4 regions of the Ciceribacter sp. RN22 genome follow, and region 4 is predicted to be linked to each of the others. Evidence: predicted binding sites of a transcription regulator. Region 4 holds the regulator's gene; each other region holds the start of a gene.
What was found. The regulator PhoB, encoded in region 4, activates phosphate uptake and scavenging genes when phosphate is short. The targets are predictions, from matches to a motif close to TGTCATNNANCTGTCAT.
Positions count from the first base shown of each region.

Region 1: the regulator PhoB is predicted to act here: its motif matches at 3,702-3,718, upstream of NHF53_RS12200 (DUF1868 domain-containing protein).
Region 2: the regulator PhoB is predicted to act here: its motif matches at 2,124-2,140, upstream of NHF53_RS13750 (DUF1045 domain-containing protein).
Region 3: the regulator PhoB is predicted to act here: its motif matches at 3,255-3,271, upstream of NHF53_RS10890 (LTA synthase family protein).

Region 1 covers NZ_JAMXLD010000001.1:2,497,793-2,505,054, reverse strand. Annotated here, with positions in the region: gene carB (carbamoyl-phosphate synthase large subunit) at 24-3,518, opposite strand; gene NHF53_RS12200 (DUF1868 domain-containing protein) at 3,765-4,496, shown strand; gene NHF53_RS12195 (hypothetical protein) at 4,540-4,806, opposite strand; gene NHF53_RS12190 (amidase) at 4,931-6,415, shown strand; gene NHF53_RS12185 (neutral zinc metallopeptidase) at 6,519-7,262, shown strand, end outside.
Region 2 covers NZ_JAMXLD010000001.1:2,817,815-2,825,076, forward strand. Annotated here, with positions in the region: gene uraD (2-oxo-4-hydroxy-4-carboxy-5-ureidoimidazoline decarboxylase) at 1-305, opposite strand, end outside; gene puuE (allantoinase PuuE) at 307-1,230, opposite strand; gene NHF53_RS13750 (DUF1045 domain-containing protein) at 1,342-2,049, opposite strand; gene NHF53_RS13755 (FAD-binding oxidoreductase) at 2,163-3,341, opposite strand; gene mnmD (tRNA (5-methylaminomethyl-2-thiouridine)(34)-methyltransferase MnmD) at 3,340-4,071, shown strand; gene NHF53_RS13765 (response regulator) at 4,060-7,262, opposite strand, start outside.
Region 3 covers NZ_JAMXLD010000001.1:2,221,166-2,228,427, reverse strand. Annotated here, with positions in the region: gene NHF53_RS10900 (GFA family protein) at 1-203, shown strand, start outside; gene NHF53_RS10895 (hypothetical protein) at 137-1,093, opposite strand; gene NHF53_RS10890 (LTA synthase family protein) at 1,267-3,207, opposite strand; gene NHF53_RS10885 (NAD+ synthase) at 3,391-5,058, shown strand; gene NHF53_RS10880 (hypothetical protein) at 5,087-5,917, shown strand; cobalamin riboswitch at 5,962-6,166, shown strand; gene bluB (5,6-dimethylbenzimidazole synthase) at 6,212-6,904, shown strand; gene NHF53_RS10870 (DUF2865 domain-containing protein) at 6,938-7,262, opposite strand, start outside.
Region 4 covers NZ_JAMXLD010000001.1:175,849-183,110, forward strand. Annotated here, with positions in the region: gene argF (ornithine carbamoyltransferase) at 1-509, opposite strand, end outside; gene NHF53_RS00875 (aspartate aminotransferase family protein) at 537-1,742, opposite strand; gene NHF53_RS00880 (GcrA family cell cycle regulator) at 2,165-2,689, shown strand; gene phoB (phosphate regulon transcriptional regulator PhoB) at 2,757-3,440, opposite strand; gene phoU (phosphate signaling complex protein PhoU) at 3,466-4,179, opposite strand; gene pstB (phosphate ABC transporter ATP-binding protein PstB) at 4,224-5,012, opposite strand; gene pstA (phosphate ABC transporter permease PstA) at 5,045-6,400, opposite strand; gene pstC (phosphate ABC transporter permease subunit PstC) at 6,397-7,262, opposite strand, start outside.

The DNA of each region.
Region 1 (7,262 bases), 2.3 Mb from region 4:
CGGCCTCGCATCTGGGGATTGTCTCAGAAGTAGCTCTGCAGCGGGCGAACTTCGAGTTGGCCGTTCTTGAGTGCCCGGATCGCTTCCGCCGCGGCCAGCGCGCCGGCCATGGTGGTGTAGTAGGGCACCTTCTGCATCAGCGCGGCGCGGCGCAGCGACTTGGAGTCCGAGATCGCCTTGTTGCCGTCGGTGGTGTTGATGACGAGCTGGACCTGACGGTTGCGGATGGCATCCTCGATATGCGGACGGCCTTCGAGCACCTTGTTGATCTTGACGGCGTCGATGCCTTTTTCCGCGAGGAAGCGCTGGGTGCCGCCGGTCGCCATGACCTTGAAGCCGATGTCGGCGAGGAGGCGCACGGCCGGCAGGACCCGCTCCTTGTCCTCGTCGCGGACCGAAACGAAGACCGTGCCTTCACGCGGCAGTTCGACGCCGGCGCCGAGCTGGCTCTTGGCGAAGGCCAGCGCAAAGTCGGTGTCGAGACCCATGACTTCGCCGGTCGAGCGCATTTCCGGGCCGAGCAGCGTGTCGACGCCGGGGAAGCGGGCGAACGGGAAGACGGCCTCCTTGACCGCGATGTGCTTCAGGTTGCGCGGATCCGGCTTCCTGCCATAGGCGGCGATCGCCTGGTCGAGCTTCTCGCCGGTCATGATGCGGGCGGCGATCTTGGCGATCGGCGCACCGATGGTCTTGGCGACGAAGGGCACCGTGCGCGAGGCGCGCGGATTGACTTCGAGAACGTAGATCGTGCCGTCCTTGATGGCGTACTGCACGTTCATCAGGCCGCCGACGTTGAGCGCTTTCGCCATCGCCTTGGTCTGGCGTTCCAGCTCGTCCAGCAGTTCCGGCGAGAAGGAGCGCGACGGTAGCGAGCAGGCCGAGTCGCCGGAGTGGATGCCGGCTTCCTCGATGTGCTCCATGATGCCGGAGACGAACACGTCCGTGCCGTCGCAGAGCGCATCGACGTCGACCTCGACCGCATTGGTCAGATAGCTGTCGAAGAGAAGCGGGTTCTTGCCGAGCAGCGTGTTGATCTGGCCGGTCTTGTCGTTCGGGTAGCGCTGCTTGATGTCTTCCGGAACAAGACCCGGAACCGTGTCGAGCAGGTAGGACTGCAGCATGCTCTCGTTGTGGATGATCTGCATGGCGCGGCCACCCAAGACGTAGGACGGGCGCACGACCAGCGGGAAGCCGATCTCGGAGGCGACGAGGCGGGCCTGTTCGACCGAATAGGCGATGCCGTTGTTCGGCTGCGTCAGGTCGAGCTTCATCAGGAGCTTCTGGAAGCGGTCACGGTCCTCGGCGAGGTCGATCGCGTCCGGCGCAGTGCCGAGGATCGGGATGCCGTTCTTTTCCAGCGCCTCGGCGAGCTTCAGCGGCGTCTGGCCGCCGAACTGGACGATGACGCCGACGAGCGTGCCGTTTTCCTGCTCGGCGCGCATGATTTCGATCACGTCTTCGGCCGTCAGCGGTTCGAAATAGAGGCGGTCGGAGGTGTCGTAGTCGGTCGAAACCGTTTCCGGGTTGCAGTTGACCATGATCGCTTCATAGCCGGCATCCTTGAGCGCGAAGGCGGCATGGCAGCAGCAGTAGTCGAACTCGATGCCCTGGCCGATGCGGTTCGGACCGCCGCCGAGGATGACCACCTTCTTGCGGTCGGAGACCTGCGCTTCGGAACGGGCATTGCCGACGAAGGGTGTCTCGTAGGTCGAATACATGTAGGCGGTCGGCGAGGCGAACTCGGCCGCGCAGGTGTCGATGCGCTTGAAGACCGGGCGGACACCCAGCGAATTGCGCAGCATCGCCACGTCCTTCGGCTTGCCGCCGGTCAGCGAGGCGAGGCGGGCGTCGGAGAAGCCCATGGCCTTCAGCATGCGCAGGTTCTCGGCGTCTTCCGGCAGACCGTGTTCGCGGATGCGGGCTTCCATGTCGACGATCGCCTTGAACTGGGCGATGAACCACGGGTCGATCTTGCAGCCTTCGTGCACTTCCTCCGGCGACATGCCGAGGCGCAGCGCCTGGGCGACCATGCGCAGCCGATCCGGGGTCGGCGTGCCGATTGCGGCGCGGATCGCGTTCTTGTCGTCGCCGCTGTCGCCATTGGAGCCGAGGCCGGGGATTTCGATCTCGTCGAGGCCGGTCAGGCCGGTTTCAAGGCCGCGCAGCGCCTTCTGCAGCGACTCGGCGAAGGTGCGGCCGATCGCCATCACTTCGCCGACCGACTTCATGGCGGTAGTCAGCGTCGGCTCGGCGCCGGGGAACTTCTCGAAGGCGAAACGCGGGATCTTGGTGACGACATAGTCGATCGACGGCTCGAACGAAGCCGGTGTGGCGCCGCCGGTGATGTCGTTTTCCAGTTCGTCGAGCGTGTAGCCGACGGCGAGCTTGGCGGCGACCTTGGCGATCGGGAAGCCGGTGGCCTTGGAGGCGAGCGCCGACGAGCGCGAAACGCGCGGGTTCATTTCGATGACGACGAGGCGGCCGTCCTTCGGGTTGACGGCGAACTGCACGTTGGAACCGCCGGTCTCCACCCCGATCTCGCGCAGCACCGCGATCGAGGCGTTGCGCATCATCTGGTATTCCTTGTCCGTCAGCGTCAGCGCCGGTGCCACCGTGATCGAATCGCCGGTGTGGACGCCCATCGGGTCGATGTTCTCGATCGAGCAGATGATGATGCAGTTGTCCGCCTTGTCGCGGACGACCTCCATTTCATACTCCTTCCAGCCGAGCACCGATTCTTCGATCAGCACTTCGGTGGTCGGCGAGGCGTCGAGGCCGGAGCCGACGATCTCGAAGAATTCCGAGCGGTTGTAGGCGATGCCGCCGCCGGTGCCACCCATGGTGAAGGACGGGCGGATGATCGCCGGCAGGCCGACGTCGTCGAGCGCCTGGGCGGCGATCGCCATGGCATGGTTCATGTAACGCTGCTTGCGGTCGCTCTCGCCGAGGTTCCACTGGTTCTCCAGCTCGTCGAGAGCCTTGTCGAGCTCGGCGCCGGACAGCTTCGCCTTCAGCTCCGCACGGGCGGCCTCGTGGGTCTTGCGGTCGGCATCCTTGATCTCGGTGGCATTCGCCAGCATCGACTTCGGCGTTTCAAGGCCGATCCTGGCCATGGCTTCGCGGAAGAGGGCGCGGTCTTCGGCCTTGTCGATGGCGGCCGGCTTTGCGCCGATCATCTCGACATTGTAGCGGTCGAGCACGCCCATGCGCTTCAGCGAAAGCGCGGTGTTGAGCGCCGTCTGGCCGCCCATGGTCGGCAAGAGCGCGTCCGGGCGTTCCTTGGCGATGATCTTGGCGACGACTTCCGGGGTGATCGGCTCGATATAGGTCGCGTCGGCGAGCCCCGGATCGGTCATGATGGTGGCCGGGTTGGAGTTGACGAGGATGACGCGGTAGCCTTCCTCCTTCAGCGCCTTGACGGCCTGGGTGCCTGAATAGTCGAATTCGCAAGCCTGACCGATGACGATCGGCCCCGCGCCAATGATGAGGATGGACTTGATATCTTGGCGCTTCGGCATCGGCGTCTTCCAATTTTCAGTTGCGCGAAAGGCCGGCCACGGTGAATTCACCGGCCGGGGCGCAAGGAGGGTCTTTTCAGGCTAGAAGCGGCTTATAGGGAATTGTTCGCCGTAGCGGAACCCCAAATTTCATCGCGCGGGAGGAAAGTTGGGGAGGGCGAGGGCAGGCCTGCTGTTCCGTCCTGTCATCGGAGCGTCGCACGACGCCGATACGAGGGGAGCCCCGCCCTTTTATCGGAGTTTGCGATGTCCGCCGACGTATCTGCCGCGCTGTTGCCCACCTACCTGCATCCCTTCTCGCGCAGCCTGCGGCAGGAGCCGCTGCCGCATTTCGGCACCCGCTACGGCGCCGACGGCGTCTTTCTTCCGGAGCCGGGCAATACCGTCGTCTGCCATCTCGCGGCCGGTTCTGACAGCGAACGCGCGATCGTCGCGGCGCGCAACCGCTATTTCGACACGCCGGAGGCAAAGCTCCTTGCCTTCACGCCCGTCTCGAGCCTCCACATGACGCTCTTCCAGGGCATTATCGAATATCGCCGTCGGCTCCCTTACTGGCCCCACGATGTCGCGCTCGATACGCCGATCGATGAGATGACGGCGATTTTCACGGAAAGGCTTGGCGGTTTTGCCGCCGGTGCGCCGTTCAGGATGGCAGTGACCCGCGCCACGCCGACCGGTCTCGCCCTCGAAGGCGCGAGCGCGGCCGACCGGGCGGCGCTGAAGGACTGGCGCGAGCGGCTGGCGGAGGTCTTCGGCTACCGCCACCCCGATCACGACTCCTATAGTTTCCACATCACCTTCGCCTACCTCATCGAGCGGTTCGATGATGCGGCACTCGCTCGGTGGCATCCCTTCCTCGACTCGGTCGTCGAGGACATCAGGAACAATGCTGGGACCATAGAACTGCGGCCGCCGGCCTTCTGCTCCTTCGAGGACATGAACCACTTCGAGGAACTGCGGGTGCTGGCATCCGCCTGAGCGGCGCCTCCGGTCGTCCTTCCCGCAGGATTCCAGCCGAGGCTCACGGACCGTTGTGGTGATAGACGACCTCGAAATGCTGGGGTGTCGTCAGATAGACGTTCTGCGCGCCGGGATAGCTGGCTGTCAGCTGGGTGCCGTCCGCGACGACCCAGTCTCCGACGCGGTCATAGGTCAGGCCGTGGTAGCTGATGCGGGTGATCGCGGCACCCGCATTGGCGTTGCCGTTGCCCGGAAGATTGACCTGTGTGTTATCTGCAAGAAACAGGGTCATGGCATCGGCCTGCTGGTTGTGTACCGGATACACCATCTGCAATCTCCATCCTATGGTTGCAATCAGGCAATATACTCTTATTGAGGGAATTTTCTCCGACAAAATCGGTAGGGTTGCTCCTGAATTTGCGCATGCTAGCCTGCGGCTCTGGGGGGCTCACATGTTTGAAGATTATCTGAATTGCGATGCGCTCGGTCTGGCGGAGCTGGTCCGGCGGAAAGAGGTGTCCGCGCGCGAACTCGTCGATACGGCGATCGCCCGCATCGAACGGGACAATCCGAAGCTCAACGCCGTCGTCCGGCCGATGTTCGACACGGCGCGGCGCCAGGCCGAAGAGCCGGCGGGAGAGGGGCCGTTCGCCGGCGTTCCCTTCCTCGTCAAGGATCTTCTCGCCCAGATTGAAGGGGTGTCGACCTCGAATGGCAACAGGCTCTGGGCGCGCATTCCCGCGACCGGAGAGAACGAGCTCGTCAAGCGCTGGCGCAAGGCCGGGGTGATCTTTCTCGGCAAGACCAACACGCCGGAATTCGGGCTGACACCCTATACCGAGCCGGAGGTCTTCGGCCCCTGCCGCAATCCGTGGGATACGAACCGCACGCCGGGCGGATCGAGCGGCGGCTCGGCGGCGGCGGTCGCAGCCGGCATGGTGCCGATCGCATCGGGCGGCGACGGCGGCGGGTCGATCCGCATTCCCGCTTCGGCCTGCGGCCTCTTCGGCATGAAGCCGACGCGCGGACGCACGCCCGTCGGCCCCTTCATCGGCGAGGCCTGGTCGGGCTTTGCCGGCGAGCATGTGCTGACGCGCTCGGTGCGCGATTCGGCGGCCATGCTCGACGCTACCCACGGACCGGATGTCGGCACACCGCATCCGCTCCCCGCCTATCCCGGTTCCTGGCTGGAGGCGGTCGGCCGCCCGCCGGGGAAGCTTCGGATCGCGGTCTCCGACGCGCCGATGCTCGGGAGCGCCGTGGCACCGGAGGTGAAGGCCGCCTTCGCCGAGACGGTGCGGCTTCTGGAAGACCTCGGGCACGAGGTGGTGGAGGCGGCACCGGCCGTCGACCGGACCGCCTTTTCCATGGCCTTCCTGACGGTGCTCGCCGCCGAGCTTCGCGCGGACATCGCATTCACCGCCGAAACGGCCGGCGTGAAGACAAGGCCGGAGGATTACGATCCGTCCTCCTTCGGGCTGGCGCTCCTCGGACAGGCCTTCTCCGCTGCCGAGCTTGCCGCGGCGCTGCGCTACCTGAAGCTCTCTGCCCGGTCGATTCTCGGCTTCTTCGAGAGCCACGACGTGCTGATGACGCCGGTCCTTTCGAGCCTGCCGGTCAAGATCGGTGCGTTGCAGCCGAAGCCGATCGAGAAGACACTCATCCGCATCATGGGGCACATCCGTGGCGGATGGCTCCTGAAGAAGCTCGGCATCGCCGAGCAGCTCGCCGCCGAGACCTTCGGGTTCATTCCCTGGACGCCGGTTTTCAACGTCACCGGACAGCCGGCCATGTCGGTGCCGCTCCACTGGTCGGCGGAGGGCCTGCCGGTCGGCATGCATTTCGTCGGACGTTTCGCGGACGAAGAGACTCTCTTCCGGCTTGCCGGGCAACTGGAACAGGCCCGGCCGTGGAAAGACAGGCGTCCGAACCTCTGACAACCGTCGCAGACCGCGCTGCTCAGAATGGCCGACGGGAACGCTTTCGGCTATAGACTGTTTTCACCAACAGCATAAAGCTGCCGGAAGAAGAGGTGCCGACATGGAATGGAAAGGCCGACGTCAGTCGCAGAACATCGAGGATCGCCGCAGCGCCTCGACAGGTGGCGCGGGCATGGGACGCGATCCGTTCGGCCGGTCGGGCCTGCGCATCCCCGTCGGGCGGCGCGGCGGTGGCCTGAGCTTCTCGACCATCATCATCCTGATCGTCCTCTACTTCGTCCTGAAGATGATGGGCATCGACATGCTGCAGATGCTGGATGACGGCTCCACGAGCGGCCCCGGCTACGAGCAGACGGTGCAGCGCGAGCTCTCGCCGCAGGAGAAGGAGATCGGCAGCTTCGTCGGCGTCGTGCTCGCCGAGACCGAGGACACTTGGAACACGATCTTTTCGGCATCCGGTGAGCGTTACGAAGAACCGAAGCTGGTGCTCTTTTCCGGCGCCACCCGCTCGGCCTGCGGCACCGCGTCGTCGGCGACGGGTCCCTTCTATTGTCCCGGCGACCGCAAGGTCTATCTCGATACGGACTTCTTCCGGCAGCTCGCGCAGCAGTTCGGCGCGGCCGGCGATTTCGCCCAGGCCTACGTAGTCGCCCACGAGGTCGGCCATCACGTGCAGAACCTGACGGGCATCCTGCCGAAGTTCAACCAGATGCGGCAGACGATGGGCGAGGGCGAGGCAAACCGCATGTCGGTGCGCGTCGAGCTGCAGGCCGACTGCTTCGCCGGCATCTGGGCCAGGCAGACCGACCAGAAGGGGCTTCTCTCCGCCGGCGACATCGAGGAG
Region 2 (7,262 bases), 2.6 Mb from region 4:
GCGGTGAAACGGGCGTGCTGCGCAGGCGACAGCCGGTCGAGGCCGGCGCCGGCCTGTTCCTTGCGACTGTCCTCGGTCAGTTCGCCGGCGATCGCCAGCCGCCCCGCGAGGTCCGGGTGCGCGCGCAGCACGCCGAGCCGTTCCGCTTCGCTCGCTGCACGGAATGCCGCGCACATGGGCGCGTGCACGCCGGAGGCGGTGAGAGGTCCGCGAATGGCTCCCGCGTCGAAAGCACGCTCGGCAATGAAGGGGGAATGCTCGAATACGCCGCCAAAGCGGGCGATGAAGTCGTCTCTGGCCACCATGTCAGATGCTGTCCGGCTTGTGGTGTTCGTGCCAGTGGCGGGCGATCTCGATCCGACGCGGGATCCAGACCTTCTCGTGCGAGAGCACGTAGTCGATGAAGCGGGCGAGCGCCGCGGCGCGGCCCGGCCTGCCGACGAGGCGGCAGTGCAGGCCGACATTCATCATCTTCGGCGCGCCGCTCTTCCCCTCCGCATAGAGCACGTCGAACGCATCCTTCAGATAGGTGAAGAACTGGTCGCCGGAATTGAAGCCCTGCGGCGTCGCGAACCGCATGTCGTTGGTTTCGAGCGTATAGGGGATGATGAGGAAGGGCTTTCCGTCCAGGCCCTTCACCCAATAGGGCAGATCGTCGGCATAGCTGTCGGAGGAATAGAGGAAGCCGCCCTCCTCCATGACGAGCCTGAGCGTGTTCTCGGAGGGCTTGCCCTGGTACATGCCGAGCGGGTGCGAGCCGGTCAGTTCCTTGTGAAGGCGCACCGCTTCGAGAATATGCTGGCGCTCGACCTCTTCCGGGAAATCCTTGTATTCCAGCCAGCGATACCCGTGGCTGGCGATCTCCCAGCCGGCTTCCTTCATGGCGGCGACCGCTTCCGGGTTGCGGGCCATGGCAAGCGTCACGCCATAGACGGTCACCGGCACCTTGCGTTCGGTGAACATCCGCCAGAGCCGCCAGAAACCGGCCCGCGAACCGTATTCGTAGATCGATTCCATGTTGAGATTGCGCTGGCCTGGCCAGGGTTGCGCCCCGACGATCTCGGAAAGCAGGTTTTCCGACGCCGGATCACCGTCGAGGATCGAGCTTTCGCCGCCCTCCTCGTAATTGACTACGAATTGCACGGCAATGCGGGCGTCGTTCGGCCATTTCGGATCGGGAGCGGCACGGCCGTAGCCAACGAGATCACGCGGATAATCGTCCTTCAGCATCAAATCACCTTCGTCATGCGGATGCCGAACGGTAAGCACGGAGACCGGCGATGTCGAGACGGAAAAGATGCGCGGAGCGCTGCCTTTCCGGCAGCGGTGACGACCGCCCGGTCAGGCGATCTTGCGCACCGAAATTCGGCCGAGCGGGTGCAGCGAATGCACCTGGAAGGGCGCGCCCGGCTCCCGCTCGACAAAGAGCGCGAGATTGGCGACGACCAGCCGGTCCTGCAGCACAGGATCGAAATGGCGACGCAGTGCCGCTTCGACCCTCTGAAAATCCTTGGCGAGCAGCGGCCCCGTCAGCGTCATGTGAAAGCGAAACTCGTCCATCACGTAAGGATGGCCCCAGCGGTAGAGATTGGCGAACTGCGGCGCCGACAGTCCTTCCGGACTGCGCCGTTCGATCTCCGCCTCGCTGAACGGCGCACGGAAGGCATCGAACTCCTGGACGACGGACGCAGCGAGATGGTCGAGCGGCGGGCAGGCATTCGACAGCAGGAGACCGTAGAAATCGCCGAGCCGGGCGACCTCCAGCCGCGGAAGCGCGATCGGTTCGACGGTGCCGGCAAAGCGCATGAGGCGATTGAGAAGCGAGGCCTCCGTCTGCCCCTCGGCCAGCCGGAACGGTGCCTTGAAGGTCGCATGGAAGCCGGCGCGGCGCGGCAGCGCCGTATGGAAAGCAATCTCGTGCAGACCGAGCCCGGGCACCACCGGATGGTCGACGGGAAGGTCCGAAAAGACGTTCCGCCCGAGCCATGCCGAAGCGGCGTGGGTCAGAGGATCGCCCGGAGGCGGCGTGAAATAGATCGCATACCGCATCGCAACTTCTCCGCGTGACTGCTGACGGCGAACTTTAGCAATCGCCGTTACACGCAAGCTGATAGGTGATTTGCGTGACAGTATGACGACGGGAGGTCGTTGAAATTTCTCGTTTAACGAGAGGCGACGGCGACGTGGCTCGAAAGGTGGAAGGATGTCGGAAGAACAGGAGTGCCGCCTTCGACGGCCTGCAGCGCGGCGTCGGCGAGCCGGTGCGCGAGACCGAAACTGACCTTGAAACCGCCCGTCAGCGCGATCACGTTGCGGTGATCGGGATGCTCTCCCACCATCGGATCGCGGTCGATCGCCTTCGGCCGCAGGCCGGCCCAACGCTCGACCACCTCGGCGTTTTCGAGCACCGGCGCGAGGACGCGCGCACGCGCGACGACCTCGTCCAGTTGCGCGTCGGTCGAGAAGGGGTCGGCAAAGCGGTTCTCGCTGGTGCTGCCGACGGCAACGCGCCCGCCTTCGTGCGGGACGACGTAGAGTCCGTCCAAATAGAGGAGCGGAAGATCAGGATCGATATCGGCAGCAAGCAGGGCCGCCTGCCCCTTCACCGGCTGGCCGAGCGGGCGGGGAAGCGGCGCGCCAAGCGCCTCCAGGATCGGGAACGACCGGTATCCGGCCGCGACGATCGCGTGACCGAAAGCCACCTCTTCTCCGGTGGAGAGCGTTGCAATGCCGCGGGCGGCGTCGAAGCGGTCGAGTTCGGCGCCTTCGCGAATTCGCACATGCCGTGCCGAACGCAGGAAGGCTCCGAGAAGAGCAGAGACGCGACGCGGGAAGACATGGGCGGCCAGCGTGTCGAAGACCAGGCCCGATGCGGCGTGCTCGGCGGCCGGCCAGTCGTTTCCGCAGGGCGATGCGTCACGCACGCTCCAGGCGAAACTGCGGCCTCCCGCAATCCAGCGCTCGCCGGCCTCCTTCTCGTGCTTTTCGGCGATCACCCGCAAATGCGGCTTCGGCAACGGGATCAGCCGGCCGCTGCGCCGATAGCCCGCCAAGACACCGGTCTCACGCTCCAGCGATGCGATCTCCTCCTCCAGCGAGACGAGCGCCTCGAACTGGAACTGCTTCTTGTCCGACCAGTTGTCCGGCATATGCGGCATCAGCGCACCCATGAGGCCGCCGCTCGCGCCGCGGCCGATCTGGCCGCTGTCGATCAGCAGGGTGTCAATGCCGCGGCGCTCGGCCCGAACGGCCGCCCAGAGGCCCATGACGCCGCCGCCGACGATCAGGAGGCCGACGCGCGATTGACCCGCGCGGACAGGAGCAGTATCGGCTACGTGCATGACAGGATCCAGTTCGATACCGACGGCCGGCGACAGCGGCACGCTCTTGTGGCACGAGGGCGATATGCCCTATTCGGCCGCCTTTGGCGATCACTTTTATTGCCAGACGGACGGCCGCCTCGAATGCGGCCATGTCTTCCTCTCGGGCAACGGGCTGCCGGCGCGCTGGGAGACGGACGGGCTCTTCCGGATCGGCGAACTCGGCTTCGGCACCGGCCTCAACGCCTGCGAGACCTGGCGGCAGTGGAAGCTCACCCGCAGGCCCGGCGGCGCACTGCACCTCGTCTCCTTCGAGCTTTATCCGATGTCGACAAACGATCTTTCGCGCGCTCTCTCCCGCTGGCCGGAGATCGAAGCCGAGCGCGAGATGCTGACGGCGCTCTGGCCGCCGGAACCCGGCGGCACCATCGACCTCGCGCTTGACGAGGCGACGAGACTGACGGTCGTCTGCGGCGACGCATTCGCGTCCGTCTCAGCCACCGAACTCGCCTTCGACGCCTGGTACCTCGATGGCTTTGCGCCCTCCCGCAACAGCGCCATGTGGTCGGCCGAACTGATGAGCGCCGTCTTCGCGAAAACCGTGGAGGGCGGCACGTTCGCGACCTATGCGGCGGCGGGCTTCGTCAGGCGGAACCTGATTGCCGCAGGCTTCGAGGTCGAGCGGCGAAAGGGCTTCGCCGGCAAGCGGGAAATGCTCTGCGGCGTGAAGCCGGCCCGTTCAGGCGCCTGAAACGGCGGCCTTGGTCCCGTCCCCGGACCCCGCGAGCCAACGCCCCATCTTGGCGGCGAGTTGTTCCGGTCCGACCGGCTTGGAGAGATAGTCGTCCATGCCGGCACCGAGGCAGATGTCCCGGTCGCTGTCGAGTGCATGGGCGGTAACGCCGATGATCGGGACGTGCCGGCCGTCTCCCGCGGCCCTCTCGCGCTCGCGGATCGTCTGCGTCGCCTGAAGCCCGTTCATGACCGGCATCGAGACATCCATCAGGATGAGACGCGGGCAATGCCACTCCCAGGCGTTCACGGCGGCCTGCCCGTCGGTGACGATGGCAAAGCTCAGGCCGGCGGCCTGCAGGATCTGGGTAAAGACGATCTGGTTGACCTCGTTGTCCTCCGCCACCAGGATTTCGTAGCCGGCTGCGGCAACACCGGTTTCCTTCTCCGCCTCACCGGCGGGCAAGGCTCCTGACAAATCCGGAAGGGCGGACGTTGCCTCCGAGGCAGAATTGCCATGGCGCAGGCGCGCCGCGCGCACTACGTCGATGATCGCATTCCGCAGGAGATTGCTGCGCGCCGGCTTCATCAGATGGGCATCGACCTTCAACTGCTCAAAGGCGCGCTCGTCGCCCACCGCATCCATCGACGTGAGGAAGATGATCGCCACATCGCAGAAGCGCGCGTCTTCGCGAATCCTGCGCGCCAGATCGACACCGCTCATGCCCGGCATCTGATCGTCGATGATCAGGGCATCGACAGTCACACCGACGCGGAAGGCCTCCTCGATGATCGCGAAGGCGGCCGGACCGCCATCGACGGCCAGGCCATCGAAACCCCAGCCGACGAGCTGTTCGGCAAGAATGTTCCGGTTGAGGGCGTTGTCGTCGACGACGAGCACTCGCGCGCCCTCGACATTCGGAGGCAGTGCGCGATGCTGAAGGCGGGTGCCTGCCGTCTTGAACGGCAGTCGGACCGTGAAAACCGAACCTCGCCCGAGTTCGCTGCCGACCTCGACGCTGCCCCCGAAGAGCCCGACGAGGCCGGCGGTGATCGCCAGTCCGAGCCCGGTCCCTTCGTGCCGGCGGGTCGAGGATGCGTCGGCCTGCGAGAACTTCTCGAAAATCGTCCGTCGCTTGTCTTCCGGAATACCGATGCCGGTGTCCTCGATCCTCACCGTCATCATGACCTCGCCGTCGGCGGCGGGCTCGCTGGAAAGGGCGACGAGCACATGCCCCTTCTCGGTGAACTTGATGGCGTTGCCGACCAGATTGGTGACGATCTGCCGGAACCGCCCGGCATCGCCGATGATCAGATGGCGGGCGGCGGCATCTCCTTCCACGACGAGTTCAATGTCCTTTTCTGCTGCCGCCGTAGAAAGCAGCGTCGCCACGTCTTCGACCGCGTCGATCGGATCGAACGCCATCTTGCGCAACTGCATCTGCCCGGCGTCGATCTTCGAGAAATCGAGAATGTCGTTGATGATGGTCAGCAGGGCCTTGCCGGATTTCACGATGATATCGACGAAGGTCTTCTGGCGGGTGTCGAGATTGGAGCCGGCCAGCAGCTCCGCCATGCCGAGCACCCCGTTCATCGGTGTGCGGATTTCATGACTCATGTTGGCCAGGAACTCCGACTTCGCCCGGTCTGCCGCTTCGCTCCGCGCGAGCAGGACCGTGAGCTCATGCTCGCGCTTCTTCATCTCCGTTATGTCCGAATAGACGAGCATCCAGTGTCCGCGGCCGCTCACCGTCGCATCGACCTGGACCCAAGTCCGGCCGTCGGCGAGGAAGACCTCGGAGAAACCCTTCTGCGCCTCGATCTTCTCCTGCCACTTGCCGAGCCGCTCCATCGGATCGGCGCCGAAATCCCCGCGCCTGGCGCAATAGGCGAAGGAGGCATGCCAGCTCTGGCCTGGCTCCACAAGCCGCGCCGGGACATTCAGGATTCGCGCCAGCGCCTCGTTCGACTGCAGGATCACGCCGTCCTCGACGAAGGCTAGGCCCTGCGACATGACCCGCGTTGCATCGTGCATGAACTGGCCGAGCCGCTCCAGTTGCAGGCGCGCCTCGGTGATTTCCTGCTCCTGCCTGCGGAAGGCAGTGAGGTCGGAATAGGTAATCAGGATCTTGTTGTCGAACAGCTTCGTCGTGGTAATCAGCACCTGCTTGCCGTCCGGGTAGACGACCTCATGCTGCATCGTGCCGTCGAGGGCCTGCAACTCCGCAATGCGCGCGACGAGACCGGTCTCGAAGGGCTGGTTGTCCGGCCAGCCCCAACCGCGATCGAAGTTCGCCTTCGTATAACTTCTGAACGAGAGACCCTCGAGCGGTGCCCCATCCGGCCAAGCCCAGATCTCGCGGCTCCGCGGGTTGGAAAACTCCACGACGAGATTCTGGTTCAGCACGACGACGCCGACCGGCATGGTTTGCAGCACGGATTCGAGCCCGTGATAGAGCTTTTCGGTCCGTGCCTGCGCATCCAGCAACTGCTGCTCGCGTGCCTTGAGCAGCGTCACATCCGAGATGGAGCCGACGAGGTAGGGCGTCTGGTTCGGCGTGATGATCCGGCTCACCCGCGTGACGACGGCAGCGGGACGGCCGTCCGGAAGGGTCACGTCGGCAGCTCGTTCGATCAACTCTCCGGTCCGCAGCACTTCGACATTGTCCCGATGAAACTCCGCGCCGAGTTCGGGAATCATCTGCTCCTCGTCGAGCCCGTACACGCTTTCCAGCGTGCACTGATGCATCTCCTCGTAAGCCTTGTTGGCAAAGATGAAGCGATGTTCCTTGTCGCGAATGAACACGGGAACCGGTAGCTGTTCGATGGTCGTGCGGTAAAGGACGCTTTCCTGCTCGCGCCTGTGCAGGGTCGTCACGTCCGAGTAGGTAACGAGAATCTCGCCGCTTTCCAGATACTGGGCCACGACCGACAGCACCATTCCCCGCGTCGTCTCGAACTGTGCAGTACCGCCCTGCCCGTCGTTGCTCAGGATCTGTGCGAGCCGACGGGTATAGAAGGTTTCGAAATCCTCCTCCCCGTGCTGGTAGACACCCCGGCAGTAGTTGCTACGGACGAAATCCCGGTAGCTCATGCCAACGAGTCGCGCTGGCCGATCGGCGCCGAGCATGGCGCCGAGAGCCTCGTTGAAATACTCGATGACGAGCTGGTCGCTGAGCAACAGGACACCGACCGGCAGGAACCGCAGCA
Region 3 (7,262 bases), 2.0 Mb from region 4:
TCTGCCGCACCTGCGGCTCGGCTCTCTTCTGGGAAGCGGATGGCGCTGACTACGTGTCGGTGATGGCGGGTGCTTTCGATCAGCCGACGGGGCTCCGTTTCGGCTACCACATCTATTGTGCCGACAAGGGCGACTACTACGACGTGGCGGACGCCGCGCCGAAATTCTCCGTCGGCTCGACGTCGCAACCGATCGGAGGCTGACCGCCTCCGGCGAGGCTTTCGTCCTCTCGCCGGAGCTTTTCCACGGCGTAGTGGAAAGCCTCCTCCAGTGCCGCAAACTTGGTCGATTGCCAGTGGAAATAGTCGCCGGTGAAGCGACGGGAAAGCCAGAGGCTGCCGCGGCGGCGCGGCAGTTCCCAGCCGAGCAGACCGTCCGTTTCGGCCTTCTTGAACATGCGCTTCAGGTTCGTCGACGAGACGGTGTAGCTTTCTCCGAGCTCCGCCAGCGTCGTCGGTCCGACGAAGGTTCTCTCGGCCGCCGGATCGTATTCACCGATACGCGAGATCAGGTCGTGCAGGACAATGCCGCCGAGATCGGACCACAAGAAGTGTCCGATCGTCTCCGGCGGGTCGCGCCAGTCCGGGTGTTCGACGAGCTTGGCAGCCGCGTACGGTTGGGCAATGCGGAAGATGCGCGGGTCGGCGATGCTGGTTGCCTCGCGGTCGCCACCGTCCAGCCGGTCGAGGCAGGCCATATGCGCCGTGAACCAGCTGATCATGCCCGCATTGCTGGGCTCGGTCGCTTCGAGAACCCGCACACGGCGGTCCGGCACGCCGGGCACGTCGCGCAGGAACTTGTAGGCGACGAGTTCCGCCAGGTAGGCGGTTGCGGTGTTGCGGCTCGCCGCCCCGACTTTCATCACGACCTCCACGAAGCGCGTCGCGGTGAGGCCCGAGAGCGGATCATCATCGGTGCGCTGCAGGTTGAGCGCGTAGAGGGACTGCGTCATCAGCCACTTTCGATGGGACGCCTTCAGCCGCGAGAGCCGCGGCGTACGCAGGTGAATGCCGATCAAATGGTCTGCGATCTGCTTTTCGATAGCAGGGAACAGCGGGTGGCCAACGATTTCGGCACGGGTAAGGGCTCGCATGGGATGCTCAAAAACAAAATCAGCGCGTCATCAGAAAACGTGGGCCGTACCTTGCGTTGGGGACGCGCCGTAAGGCCCGAAGAAGGTCATCTTCACCTCCTAAGAGATTTATAGATCCTTTGTGTGTCAACGTTTTTCTGGTTTGGGAAAAACGCCGCTCCGCAGGCGTCCCGTCAGGAGGCCGGTGCGGTGAGGCGTTCGACCTGTTCGGGGAAGAAGCGTTCAGTGCCGAACCCGTCGCCGAAGATCGCGTCGTGTTGCAGGTAGCGGTAGTCGCGGACGAGTGGATCTACCGTCTTGCCGGTCTTCGACCAGTCGGGCGTGGCTCCGCCGGAGCCGTCGACGAGCTGATAGCGGTCGATTGCGTCGTAGCGGTCGTGCACGGCGCCGAGCACACCGGTATAGAAGGGATGTTCGTAGCCGGCGAGCTTCACCACGTGATAGGGCAGGAAGGCGGGGCTGATGGAGCCGAGGTCCTTCTGTACCCCGCGCTTCGAAGACCACACGACCAGCGGGGTCTCGTGTTCGCGCTTCATGATGTCGACCGGAGCCGAGCGGGTCGCGACCTGGTCGGGCATGTAGCCGCTCTCCGGATAGACGCTTCCGAGCGGCGGCAAGTGGTCGCCGAAGATGACGACGATCGTCTCGCGGCGGCGCTTCTTCGCCCAGTCCATCAGCATCTTGAGGCTCTGGTCGGCCTCGCGGACACCCTGGGCGTAGGTCGCCAGCGATTGCGTGCTGGAGGCCGAAAGCGTGGGTCCGTCGATCGCGATGGTGTTCTTGCCGTACCGGTGCGGCTCGTAGGGTCCATGACCCTGCAGCGTCACGCCGAAGAAGAAGAACGGCTCGCGGGTGTTGTCCGCCGCGCGCATGATCTCCTTCGTCAGGGCCTGGTCGGAGGCGAAGATGCCGCGCTTGTCCATCACCGGCATGTTCTCTTCCGAGAGGAAGCTCTCGAAGCCGAAGGCCTCGTAGACGTTGGCGCGGTTCCAGAACCAGCTCTGGAAGGGGTGGAACGACTTGGCGACATAGCCCTTCGAGCGGAAGAAGGTGGCGAGCGACGGCAGCGGCCTGCGGACATACTGCTGATAGGGGATGCTGCCATAGGGCAGGAAGGCGTTCGAGAAGCCCGTCAGCGCCTCGAATTCGACATTGGCCGTCATGCCGCCGAACTCGGGCGAGAAGACGTTGCCGGACGCATTCTTTCGGATCGTCGGCATCGGATCGGGCGAGAGCCGGACATTGCTGAGCCGCGTCGGGTCCCAGAGAGACTCGCTCATCAGCATGATCACGTCGGGATGACTGGTCGTGCCGGAGCCGGCGACAGACGTATTGCCGGCGGGAATGCTGTCGATCGCCTCCGCACCGTAGCCTTCCGGTGCGGTAACGTTCGCCATCGGCAGGTTGAAGGCAAAGGCCAGCAGGAAGCCGTTGTGCAGGTAGTTCTCCCGCTGGTCCCACATCATCGGGATGATGTTGAGGCGGTCGCGCAGCGGCGAATATTCGGCGTAGTCCATCAGCGAGAGGAAGCCGCCGATGAGCGGCAGGCCGACCAGCAGCCGGAACAGTTTCGCCGGACGGGAGAGCGACGGGAACCGGCGCCAGGCGAAAAACCACAGATAGACCAGGGCGACCAGCGCGGCGACCAGGCAGCAGCCGATTGCCACCGCAAGGTAGGGCCGTGCTGCCACCATGACCGGCAGCAATTGCAGGATCTGGCGGCCGAACAGCATGTCGCTCGGATAGAGCGGGTCCGACAGGAAGAGCTGCTTCTGCGCCGATATGAACGCGGGAATGACGGCGAGCGGCACCAGGATCAGTGCGGACTGGTAGGCCCGGCCGAGGAGCGCATCGGTTGCCGTAAAAAGCAGGAAGAGGATGCCGACGGCTGCCAGGCCCGGACGATCCGAAGCGATCAGAAAGCGCAAGGCTTCGTGGAGATTGCCGCGGGCGATCCATTCCGTCGCGAGAACCGTGAGGATCGCAAGGATCAGCAGGTTGCCGAGGCGAACCGTGGCCCAGGCATAGCCGTCCCGTCGATTTGCCGCAGCGGCGGACGTGACGGTGGCGCGGGGCGTGATGGAACTAGCCGGATCGGAAGCGATCTCAACCAAGGCACTCTCCGGATTTTGAAAGGTATGTCGGAAAACTGTCGTTTCTCTGTCACATAACTGTCATGAACACCAGATGAACCGGCCGTTCATCGGAAGGTTCCACGCTGTTTTCCGTGCTCGATCGGGCCTTGCGGCGTTGCGGCTGGGTCCGGCTCGCGCTAAACGAGAGATATGAGCGACACCATGACCCGTCCCGACACCCTCCGTATCGCAATCGCGCAGTTCAATCCGACTGTCGGCGACGTCGCCGGCAATCTCGCCAAGGCACGCGAGGTGCGCAGTCAGGCTGCGGCTGCCGGTGCCGAACTCGTGCTCTTCACCGAGCTTTTCCTCTCGGGCTATCCGCCGGAGGATCTGGTGCTGAAGCGCGCTTTCCTCAGGAACTGCCTTGCGGCTGTGGAGCAACTGGCGGCGGATACTGCCGACGGCGGGCCCGGCGTTGTCATCGGTTTCCCGCGGCAGGGCGAGAAAGGCCGGCACAATTCGGTGGCGATCCTCGATCGCGGCGAGATCATTGCGACCCGCGACAAGATCGACCTGCCGAACTACGGCGAATTCGACGAGAAGCGTGTCTTCGTTCCCGGCGAGATGCCGGGTCCGGTGAATTTTCGGGGCATTCGCATCGGTGTCCCGGTTTGCGAGGATATCTGGGGTGATCTCGGCGTCTGCGAGACGCTCGCCGAAGCAGGGGCGGAAATTCTCCTCGTGCCGAACGGCTCGCCCTATTTCCGGGCGAAGATCGACGTGCGCTACCAGATCGCCCTGAAGCAGGTGATCGAGTGCGGGCTGCCGCTTGTCTATGCCAACCAGGTGGGAGGTCAGGACGAACTGGTGTTCGACGGTGCGAGCTTCGCCTTCAACAGCGACAAGTCGCTCGCCTTCCAGATGAGCCAGTTCGACGCGGAACTCCTGGTCACCACATGGAAGCGCGGCGCCGACGGCTGGCGTTGCGACGAGCGGCGGATCGCCCATGTGCCGGAGAAGGAGGACGCGGATTATCGTGCCTGCATGCTCGGCCTGCGCGACTACGTCAACAAGAACGGTTTCAAGAGCGTGGTGATCGGCCTTTCGGGCGGCATCGATTCCGCGCTCTGCGCGGCGATTGCCGTGGACGCGCTCGGCCCCGAGCGGGTGCGGACCGTCATGTTGCCCTACCGCTACACCTCGGAAAGCTCGTTCTCGGATGCCGCAGCCTGCGCCAAGGCGCTCGGCTGCCACTATGATATCGTGCCGATCGGCGAGCCGGTCGACGCCTTCATCTCCGCGCTTTCGGAACTCTTCGAGGGAACCGAACCGGGCGTCACGGAGGAGAACCTGCAGGCGCGCACGCGCGGCACGATCCTGATGGCGATCTCGAACAAGTTCGGCGCCATGGTCGTGACTACCGGCAACAAGTCGGAAATGTCGGTCGGCTACGCGACGCTCTACGGCGACATGAACGGCGGCTTCAATCCGGTCAAGGACCTCTACAAGATGCAGGTCTACGCGCTTTCGGGCTGGCGCAACAAGAACGTGCCGCAAGGCGCGCTCGGGCCATCGGGTGAGGTCATTCCGGCCAACATCATCTCCAAGGCGCCGTCTGCGGAGTTGCGGCCGAACCAGACCGACCAGGATTCTCTTCCGCCCTATCCGGTGCTGGACGATATCCTCGAATGCCTGGTGGAGCAGGAGATGTCGGTGGAAGAGATCGTCGCGCGCGGCCATGATGTGGCGACCGTGCACCGGATCGAACATCTGCTTTATCTTGCCGAATACAAGCGCCGACAGTCGGCGCCCGGCGTGAAGATCACCCGCAAGAACTTCGGTCGCGACCGGCGCTACCCGATCACCAACCGGTTCCGGGACCGCTGATCCCGCCAATCCCTGCAAGGAGGCGAGCATGCGCAGTTCCGTAGAGATCTTCGACTGCGAGGCCCGCACCTCTCGCGTCGTCTGGCAGACGGAGGCACTGGTCGAGGCCCCCAACTGGACGCCGGACGGCGGACATCTTGTGATCAATGGCGACGGCCTCATCTACCGTGTGCCGATCGACGGGAGCGCGGTTCCTGAACGGATCGAAACAGGGTTTGCCGGCGCCTGCAACAACGACCACGGGCTTTCCCCCGACGGCACGATGCTTGCGATCTCCGACAAGACCGAGCACGGAAAATCCTGCATCTATGTCCTGCCGGCGGCGGGCGGCGTGCCGCGACAGGTGACCGCAAGGCTGCCGTCCTACTGGCACGGCTGGTCGCCCGACGGGCGGCAACTCGCCTATTGCGGAATCCGCGACGATGAATTCGGCATCTACACGATCGCCGTCGAGGGCGGAGAGGAGCGGGAGCTGATCCGCGGCGGCGGGCACAACGACGGCCCCGACTATTCGCCGGATGGGCAGTGGATCTACTTCAACTCCGACCGCAGCGGGTTGATGCAGATCTGGAAGATCCACCCGGACGGTAGCGAGCTCGCGCAGGTGACCGACGACGGTTTTTCCAACTGGTTTCCGCATCCCGGGCCGAGGGGTGACGTGCTTGTCTTCCTCTCCTACGCAGGGGATGTCGAAGGCCATCCGCGCGACAAGCAAGTTTCGATCCGGCGGATGGACGTCGCGACAGGCACGGTCGAGACGCTCCTGGACCTCTTTGGCGGGCAGGGCTCGCTGAACGTGCCGAGCTGGTCTCCCGATGGCGATGCTTTCGCCTATGTCCGCTATTTCCCCGTCGAGTAGAACCGGATTGCACGCCGTTGGTCTTGCCACGGGCGGCGAACTGTGAACAATCGGACGCGTCAGGTGCCCGCCGGCAAGGTGGGAGAATCGGGAATCCGGTGACAATCCGGAACGTGCCCAACGCTGTGTGGCGGATGCCTGTCGCAAGGAACCGGTCTCTCGGTTCGCGTCACTGGCCTTTCGGCCGGGAAGGCGGCGACAGGCAGCGGAAGCCGAGTCAGAAGACCGGCCTGGCAAGATAGACCTGGCCCGCGCGGACGGCGGGCGGTCCTTTGCATTGTTGGGGATTTGACGATGCCGGACGAACCGATGGACCACATGGTCCGGGCGGGTGCGTTTTCTGCTGAGGAACGCGCCGCCATCTACAGAGCCATAGAAACCCGCCGCGACGTGCGCGACCAGTTCCTGCCGAACCCGCTGCCGGACGATCTCGTCTGGCGGCTGCTTTCCGCTGCCCACCACGCGCCGTCGGTCGGCTTCATGCAGCCGTGGAATTTCATTCTCGTGCGCGACGCCGAGCGAAGGGAGGCGGTCTGGCGGGCCTTCAGCCGCGCCAACGACGAAGCGGCCGAGATGTTCTCGGGCAAGACGCGTGACGACTATCGCGCGCTGAAGCTCGAAGGCATCCGCAAAGCACCCCTCGGCATCTGCGTAACCTGCGATCCGACGCGCGGCGGCCCGGTCGTGCTCGGCCGCACGCACAATTTCAGCATGGACCGTTACTCGACCGTCTGCGCGATCCAGAACCTCTGGCTGGCGGCACGGGCCGAGGGCGTCGGCGTCGGCTGGGTCAGCATCTTCCACGAGACCGACCTCAAGCGGATTCTCGGGATCCCGGAGCATGTCGAGGTGATCGGCTGGCTCTGTCTCGGCTATGTCGATACGCTCTACGGAGAGCCCGAACTGGCGGTAAAGGGCTGGCGGCAGCGGCTGCCGCTCGAGGAGCTGGTCTTCTCCGAAACCTGGCAGGAGGGTCCGGGCGACTGAAGCCCGCCGGATCAGACGGACCGCATACGCGGTCTACTTCTGGACCGGCTGCGGACCGGAGAGCGCAGGATGCCTGAGGTCGATTCCGCTCGTTTCGCTGGGGAGGAAGACGGGGCCGACTTGACGCACTTTCTTCTCCGTGGGGTCGTAGGGCCTCTCGACGGGCGCGGATGGCCGGACGTCTTCGGGAGCCGGCTTGCCGGCGGTCTTCAGATCGATGACGGAAGAGCCGTAGTCGGGAACGTTCGCGCTCGCGGCCTGCGCCTTCATTTTGCGATAGAACTCCGTGAGATTGCAGGTGCAGGAGGGCTGGTCGCCCTTGCGCCGGCTCTGGTAGGAAAAGGCAGTCGGCGATTGC
Region 4 (7,262 bases):
TCGACGAGAGAATGCAGGACATTGTTGCCGTCGCCGGTCCAGGCGAGCGTCTTGCCCTTCACCGGACCGCGATGCTCCTCGAAGGTCATGACGTCGGCCATGATCTGGCAGGGGTGCGTGCTGTCGGTCAGCGCGTTGATGACGGGAACAGTTGCATGCTCCGCCATCTCCAGGAGACGCGAATGATCGGTCGTGCGGATCATGATCGCATCCACGTAACGCGAAAGGACCTTTGCGGTGTCACCGATCGTTTCCGCACGGCCGAGCTGCATTTCCGTGCCGGAAAGGAAGAGTGTCTCACCACCGAGCTGGCGCATCCCGACGTCGAAGGACACGCGCGTGCGCGTCGACGGTTTCTCGAAGATCATCGCAAGCATCTTGCCGGCAAGCGGCTTGTCCGCCGTCCCAGCCTTTGTCGCCTGCTTTCGAGCGCGGGCGTCATCCATGATGGTACGCAAGTCGGCGGACGAAACGGCCGAGAGGTCGAGGAAATGCTTCGGAGATGCCATTGGGAAACCTGTCTGAATTTCTGCTGCTTAGGCTTGCGCCGCCTGCTTTTCGTGGGCGCCATGGACCCGCTCGGCCGCGCGTTCGATCCGCGAGAGGCCCTCGCGCGCTTCTTCGGCGGTCGTAATGAGCGGCGGCAGAAGACGAATGACGTTCTCACCGGCCGGGACACCGAGAATGTGCTCGGCGCGCATCGCCTGCAGCAACTCCGCGTTCGGTACCTTCGCCTTGATGCCGAGCATCAGGCCTTCGCCGCGGATCTCCTCGACGACATCGGGGAAGCGGTCATGGAGTGCCGCCAGTCCCTGCCGGAAGACCAGCGCCACGTCGCGCACATGCTCCAGAAAACCATCGGCGAGAATGACGTCGAGTACGGCATTGCCGACGGCCATCGCCAGCGGATTGCCGCCGTAGGTGGAACCGTGCGTGCCGGCCTTCATTCCGGAAGCAGCTTCCGCCGTGGCAAGGCAGGCGCCCAGCGGAAAGCCGCCGCCGATGCCCTTGGCAACGGCCATGATGTCGGGCGTGATGCCCGCCCACTCATAGGCAAAGAGCTTACCCGTGCGACCGACACCCGACTGAACTTCATCAAGGATCAGGAGAAGCCCCTTGTCGTCGCAGAGCTGGCGAAGTGCCCGCAGGAACTCGTTGGACGCAGTACGGATGCCGCCTTCACCCTGCACCGGCTCGATAAGGATCGCGGCCGTGTTCTCGGTAATCGCCTCCTTTACCGCCTCGATGTCGCCGAAGGGTACCTGGTCGAAGCCCGGTGCCTTGGGTCCAAAACCTTCGAGGTACTTCGCCTGCCCCCCTGCGGCGATCGTCGCAAGCGTGCGGCCGTGGAAGGCACCTTCGAAGGTGATGATGTGGAACTTTTCCGGGTGCCCCTTCGAGAAGTGATAGCGGCGCGCGGTCTTGATCGCGCATTCCAGCGCCTCGGCGCCCGAGTTGGTGAAGAACACCTTGTCGGCGAAGGTCGCCTCCGTCAGCCGCTTGCCGAGCGTTTCCTGGCCTGGAACCTCGTAGAGGTTCGACAGGTGCCAGACCTTTTCGGCCTGTGACGTCAGCGCATCGACGAGATGCGGGTGGGCATGCCCGAGCGCGTTCACTGCGACGCCGGCCGCGAAATCGAGATATCGCTCACCATTTTCCGCGATAAGCCAAACCCCTTCGCCGCGCTCGAAACGCAGAGGCGCGCGCAGGTAGGTTTCGTAAAGCGGCGTGGCTTCAGCCATGGTGGAACAGCTCCTTCGCAACCGATCGATGTGAACACGGACCTTCCGGCGTCCCGCAGAAAAGTCCCCGGAAAAATCAAAAATGCCGCCTTTCGGCGGCGGTTGGCACTATCGGCATTTCCCGCTGTGCTGTCAACAAAACTGCGACACGCAAAGGATTTTTGTGATGCGCGAGCGCCTTTCACAGCTTTGATTCTCGCGGCCGGCGAAAGCCAGCAAGTTGGGGAAAACTTGAAAATCGATTCCGCTTGATTCGTCCGACTCTTGTCACGGAGTCAGCGCCACACTAGGTTAAATTTACATTAAAAGATTGCATGCGGCAGAAGTAGTCACCGAAAGTATCGAGGAAGTCTTGTTTTGGATTCGTCCGAAGCAACGGAGACGGATTCTGCCGTTAATATCGCGATGGCGGAGATAATGGCATGAACTGGACAGATGAGCGCGTCGAAAAACTCAAGAGGCTCTGGGCCGAGGGCCTGAGCGCAAGCCAGATCGCCGCACAACTCGGCGGCGTCAGCAGAAATGCGGTGATCGGCAAGGTGCATCGCCTCAACCTGCCGGGACGCGCGAAGTCCGGCGGCGGCACGGCACCGGCTCGTACGCCGAAACGTCCGGCACCGGCCCCTCGTCCCTCAAACTTTGCTGCGCGCGTCCCCGCCCGCGCAAACGCCCGTCCGGTAGGCGGAGCGATGCTGAAGGAAGAGGGCCAGATCGATGCCCTGGAGGAAATCCGCGCCGTTCCGGCCTCGAACGTCGTGATACCGATTTCCCGCCGGCTTGGGCTCACCGAACTCACCGAACGCACCTGCAAGTGGCCGATCGGCGATCCGATGAGCGACGAGTTCCACTTCTGCGGCTGCGAGTCACTCGATTCCTCGCCGTACTGCAAGTATCACGCCAAGCTCGCCTATCAGCCGGTCTCCGAGCGCCGCAAGGCGGACCGGTAAGCTTCTGGCCGGAGAAAACGAAAACGGGCCGCGCGGCCCGTTTTTTTGTGCGTGATGTAATTGGAAATCAGGCTTCCATCGAGTATCCGGCGCCGCGCACGGTGCGGATGACATCCTGCATGTTCGAGAAGTTGAGCGCCTTGCGCAGACGTCCGACGTGGACGTCGACAGTACGTTCGTCGACGTAGATGTCGTGCCCCCAGACGCCATCCAGCAGCTGCGAACGGGAGAAGACACGGCCCGGCGAAGTCATCAGGAACTCCAGCAGTCGGAATTCCGTCGGCCCGAGGCGGACCTCGCGGCTCTTGCGATGAACCCGGTGGGTTTCCCTGTCGAGTTCAATGTCGCCGCAGCGAAGAACGCTCGAGAGCATTTCGGGACGGGCACGCCGCAGCATCGCCTTGACGCGCGCCATCAGCTCCGGCGTCGAAAACGGCTTGACGACGTAATCGTCGGCGCCCGTGGCCAGGCCGCGCACGCGTTCGCTCTCCTCGCCGCGCGCCGTCAGCATGATGACAGGCAGGCGTTCGGTCTCCGGTCGCATACGCAGCCTGCGGCAGAGTTCGATCCCCGAGACGCCCGGCAGCATCCAGTCCAGAAGCAGGAGGTCTGGAACCCTTTCCTGGAGGCGCAGCTCTGCTTCGTCGCCGCGCAGAATCGTCTCCACCTCGTAACCTTCGGCCTCAAGATTGTAACGAAGGAGTACGCTCAGCGCCTCCTCGTCTTCGACTACCACTATCCTTGGCTGCATCGCTCACTTATCCTCTGCAGCGGCATCATTCGGTGACCGCGCCGACGTCCGTCGTCAGGTCTTCCTTCGGACGCTCGCCTTCGGGCTGGGCCCCCGTGGTCATGTAGTAGATGGTCTCGGCGATGTTGGTGGCGTGGTCGCCGATCCGCTCGAGGTTCTTGGCGCAGAAGAGAAGATGCGTGCAGCTCGTGATGTTGCGGGGATCTTCCATCATGTAGGTCAGCAACTCCCGGAACAGGGAGGTATAGACAGCATCGATCTCGTCGTCGCGATCGCGGACGGACTTCGCCTTCTCCGCCGAACGCGTCGAGTAGACGTCCAGGACTTCCTTCAGCTGCACGAGGGCAAGTTCGGAGAGGTGCTCGATGCCGCGAGCGAGCTTGCGCGGGATGCCCGCGCTCTGCACCGCCATCGCCCGCTTGGCGTTGTTCTTGCCGAGATCGCCGACCCGCTCCAGGTCGCTGGCGATCTTCAGCGCGCCGATGATCTCGCGAAGGTCGCTGGCGACGGGTTGGCGACGGGCGATCGTGATGACGGCCTTGTCACCGATTTCGCGCTCGGCTGCGTCCATAATGACGTCGTCGGAAATCACCTTGTGCGCCAGAGCAGCGTCCCCGTGGACCAGAGCGCGGACGCTGTCGCCCACCATCTGCTCGGCGAGTCCGCCCATCTCGGAGATGCGGCGCATCAGGTATTTCAGTTCCTCGTCGAAGGCGGAGTAGATATGGGTCGATGACATGTCGTGATCCTCGAATGAGTGCGTCTGCGCGGTTGGACGGGGCGTCAGCCGAAGCGGCCCATGATATAGTCCTGCGTGCGCTGATCGTCGGGATTGGTGAACATCTTGTCGGTGTCGTTTTCCTCGACGAGTTCGCCGAGATGGAACATGGCCGTGCGCTGCGACACGCGCGCCGCCTGCTGCATCGAATGCGTGACGATCACGATGGTGTAGTTCGCGCGAAGTTCGTGAATGAGTTCCTCCACCTTTGCCGTCGCGATCGGATCGAGTGCCGAGCAGGGCTCGTCCATCAGGATGACCTCGGGACTGACGGCGACGGCGCGGGCGATGCACAGACGCTGCTGCTGGCCACCCGACAGACCTGTGCCAGGAGCGTCGAGGCGATCCTTCACCTCGTTCCAGAGGCCGGCTTTCTGCAGCGCCGACGAGACGATGTCGTCCAGATCCGATTTCTTGCGAGCAAGCCCGTGGATGCGCGGTCCGTAGGCGACGTTTTCGTAGATGGACTTCGGGAACGGGTTCGGCTTCTGGAACACCATGCCGACCTTGGCGCGCAGCTGAACCGGGTCCACCTTGGGATCGTAGATGTTCTCGCCGTCGATGGAGATGTGCCCCTCGACCCGGCAGTTGGCGATCGTGTCGTTCATGCGGTTGAGACAGCGCAGGAATGTCGATTTGCCACAGCCGGACGGACCGATGAAAGCGGTGACCGAACGCGGCGGAATCTCGATCTCCACGTCCTTGATGGCGTGCTTATCGCCGTAGAACACCTGGACCTTCCGGGCCGAGATCTTCGCTTCATTCATTGTTGCAGCCTTCGTCGTGATCGTCATTGTGGTCGGCATGTTACTCATTGTCAGCCCTCTTACCAACGGCGCTCGAAACGGCGGCGAAGAATGATCGCGATCAGGTTCATCATCAGGAGGAATACGAGGAGCACGATGATCGCACCGGATGCGCGCTCCACGAAGGCGGGGTCACCGCGCTGCGTCCAGTTGTAGATCTGCACGGGGAGAGCCGAGGCCGGATCGAAGAATCCCTCGGGCGGGGCGGCCGGAAATTCGCGCACGAACGCGACCATGCCGATGAGCAGCAAGGGAGCGGTCTCTCCGAGCGCGCGCGCCAGTCCGATGATCGTTCCCGTAAGAATGCCGGGCATGGCAAGCGGCAAAACATGATGAAACGTCGCCTGCATCTTCGAGGCACCGACGCCGAGTGCTGCGTCGCGGATCGACGGCGGCACCGCCTTGAGCGCAGCGCGCGTAGCAATGATGATGGTCGGCAGCGTCATCAGCGTCAGTACCAGGCCACCCACGACAGGCGCCGACTGCGGCAATCCAACGAAGTTTATGAGAACCGCCAGCCCCAGAATGCCGAACACGATGGAGGGTACCGCTGCGAGATTGGCGATATTCACCTCGATGAGGTCGGTGAACTTGTTCTGCGGCGCGAATTCCTCGAGATAGATCGAGGCTGCGACGCCGAGCGGCAACGAGAGCACGAAGACGATGAGCATCATGTAGGCGGAGCCGATGATGGCGACGCCGAGACCCGCTGCCTCCGGACGCGTGTCCGAGGCGTCCGGTGCCGTAAAGAAGGACCAGTTGAAGTTGGTCGTCAGGATGCCTGCTTCCTTCAGCCTGTCCGCCAACGCCAACTGCTCGGGCGAAATGTTGCGGTCGAGCTTGGCGCTCTCCATCGTCACGCGCCCCTTGTAGTAGCCGTCGATTCGCCCCGCAGCGAGAAGATCGAAGCGGACGGTCCGACCGATGGCCGAGGGATCGGCGAGAACGAACCTGCGCAAATCGGCCGGCGCCTCCTTGGAGATCAGCTCCGCGGCGGTCTTGGCACTGACCCCGTCACCGGCGATGCCCTTCTCGGTCATCGCATCCTGAAGAGCTTTCTGGATCAGTGGCGCATAACCGAAAGTCGATACCTTGGCGATCGCCTCCGGATTGCGGTCGCCCGCCTTGTCCAGCTTCGCGGGGTCGAGGAAAATGTCGAGAGAGACATATGTCTGCTGGAAGGAAGACATGCCGTTCGACAGGATCGACGCAAGCAACCCGACAAGGGCGACGATGCCGATGACAACGGCGATGCGGCCCATCATGCGGAAACGCGCTTCGGCGGCATTGCGTCGGCGGGTTCGTGCGTCGGCAGCAAACAGCGACTTGCTACAGGAATCGGCGGACGAGGCGCCGAATGCGGAAACGTCGGTCATTCGTACTGCTCCCGGTATTTGCGCACGATGTAGAGGGCCAGCACGTTCAGCCCAAGTGTCAGGACGAAAAGGGTGAGACCGAGGGCGAAGGCGACCAGCGTCTCGGGACTTGCGAATTCCGTGTCACCCGTGAGCTGGCTGACGATCTTCACGGTGACCGTCGTCATTGCCTCGAAAGGGTTGAGCGACAGTCTGGCGACGGCACCCGCGCCGAGCACCACGATCATGGTCTCGCCGATCGCGCGGCTTGCGGCCAGCAATACGGCACCGACGATCCCGGGCAGAGCGGCCGGAAAGACGACCTGCTTCACCGTTTCGGACTGCGTGGCGCCGAGAGCGTAGGAGCCGTCGCGCAGCGCCTGCGGAACAGCGTTGATAATGTCGTCGGACAGCGAACTCACGAACGGTATGATCATAATGCCCATGACGATGCCCGCCGTCAGCACTGAAGACGACGAAGTTCCGAGGCCGAGAGGCTGTGCGATCCAGTCGCGCAGAAACGGTCCGACGGTGACAAGCGCGAAGAGGCCGTAGACGATCGTCGGGATGCCGGCGAGGACCTCGATTGCGGGTTTCACCACGCTTCGCACGGAGGGCGCGGCATATTCGGCAAGGTAGATCGCAATCATCAGGCCAAGCGGCACGGCAACGACGAGCGCCACGAGGGAAATGTAGAAGGTGCCCCAGAGCAGCGGCAGGATACCGAGTTCCGAACCGCCACGAAATTGCGGATTCCAGACAGTCGAAAAGAAGAAGTCCTGCGCCGAATAAATCCTGAAGAAAGAATAGGTCTCGAAGAACAGCGAGGCGATGATGCCGATCGTCGTGAGAATGGCGATCGTCGACGCCGAAACAAGCACGG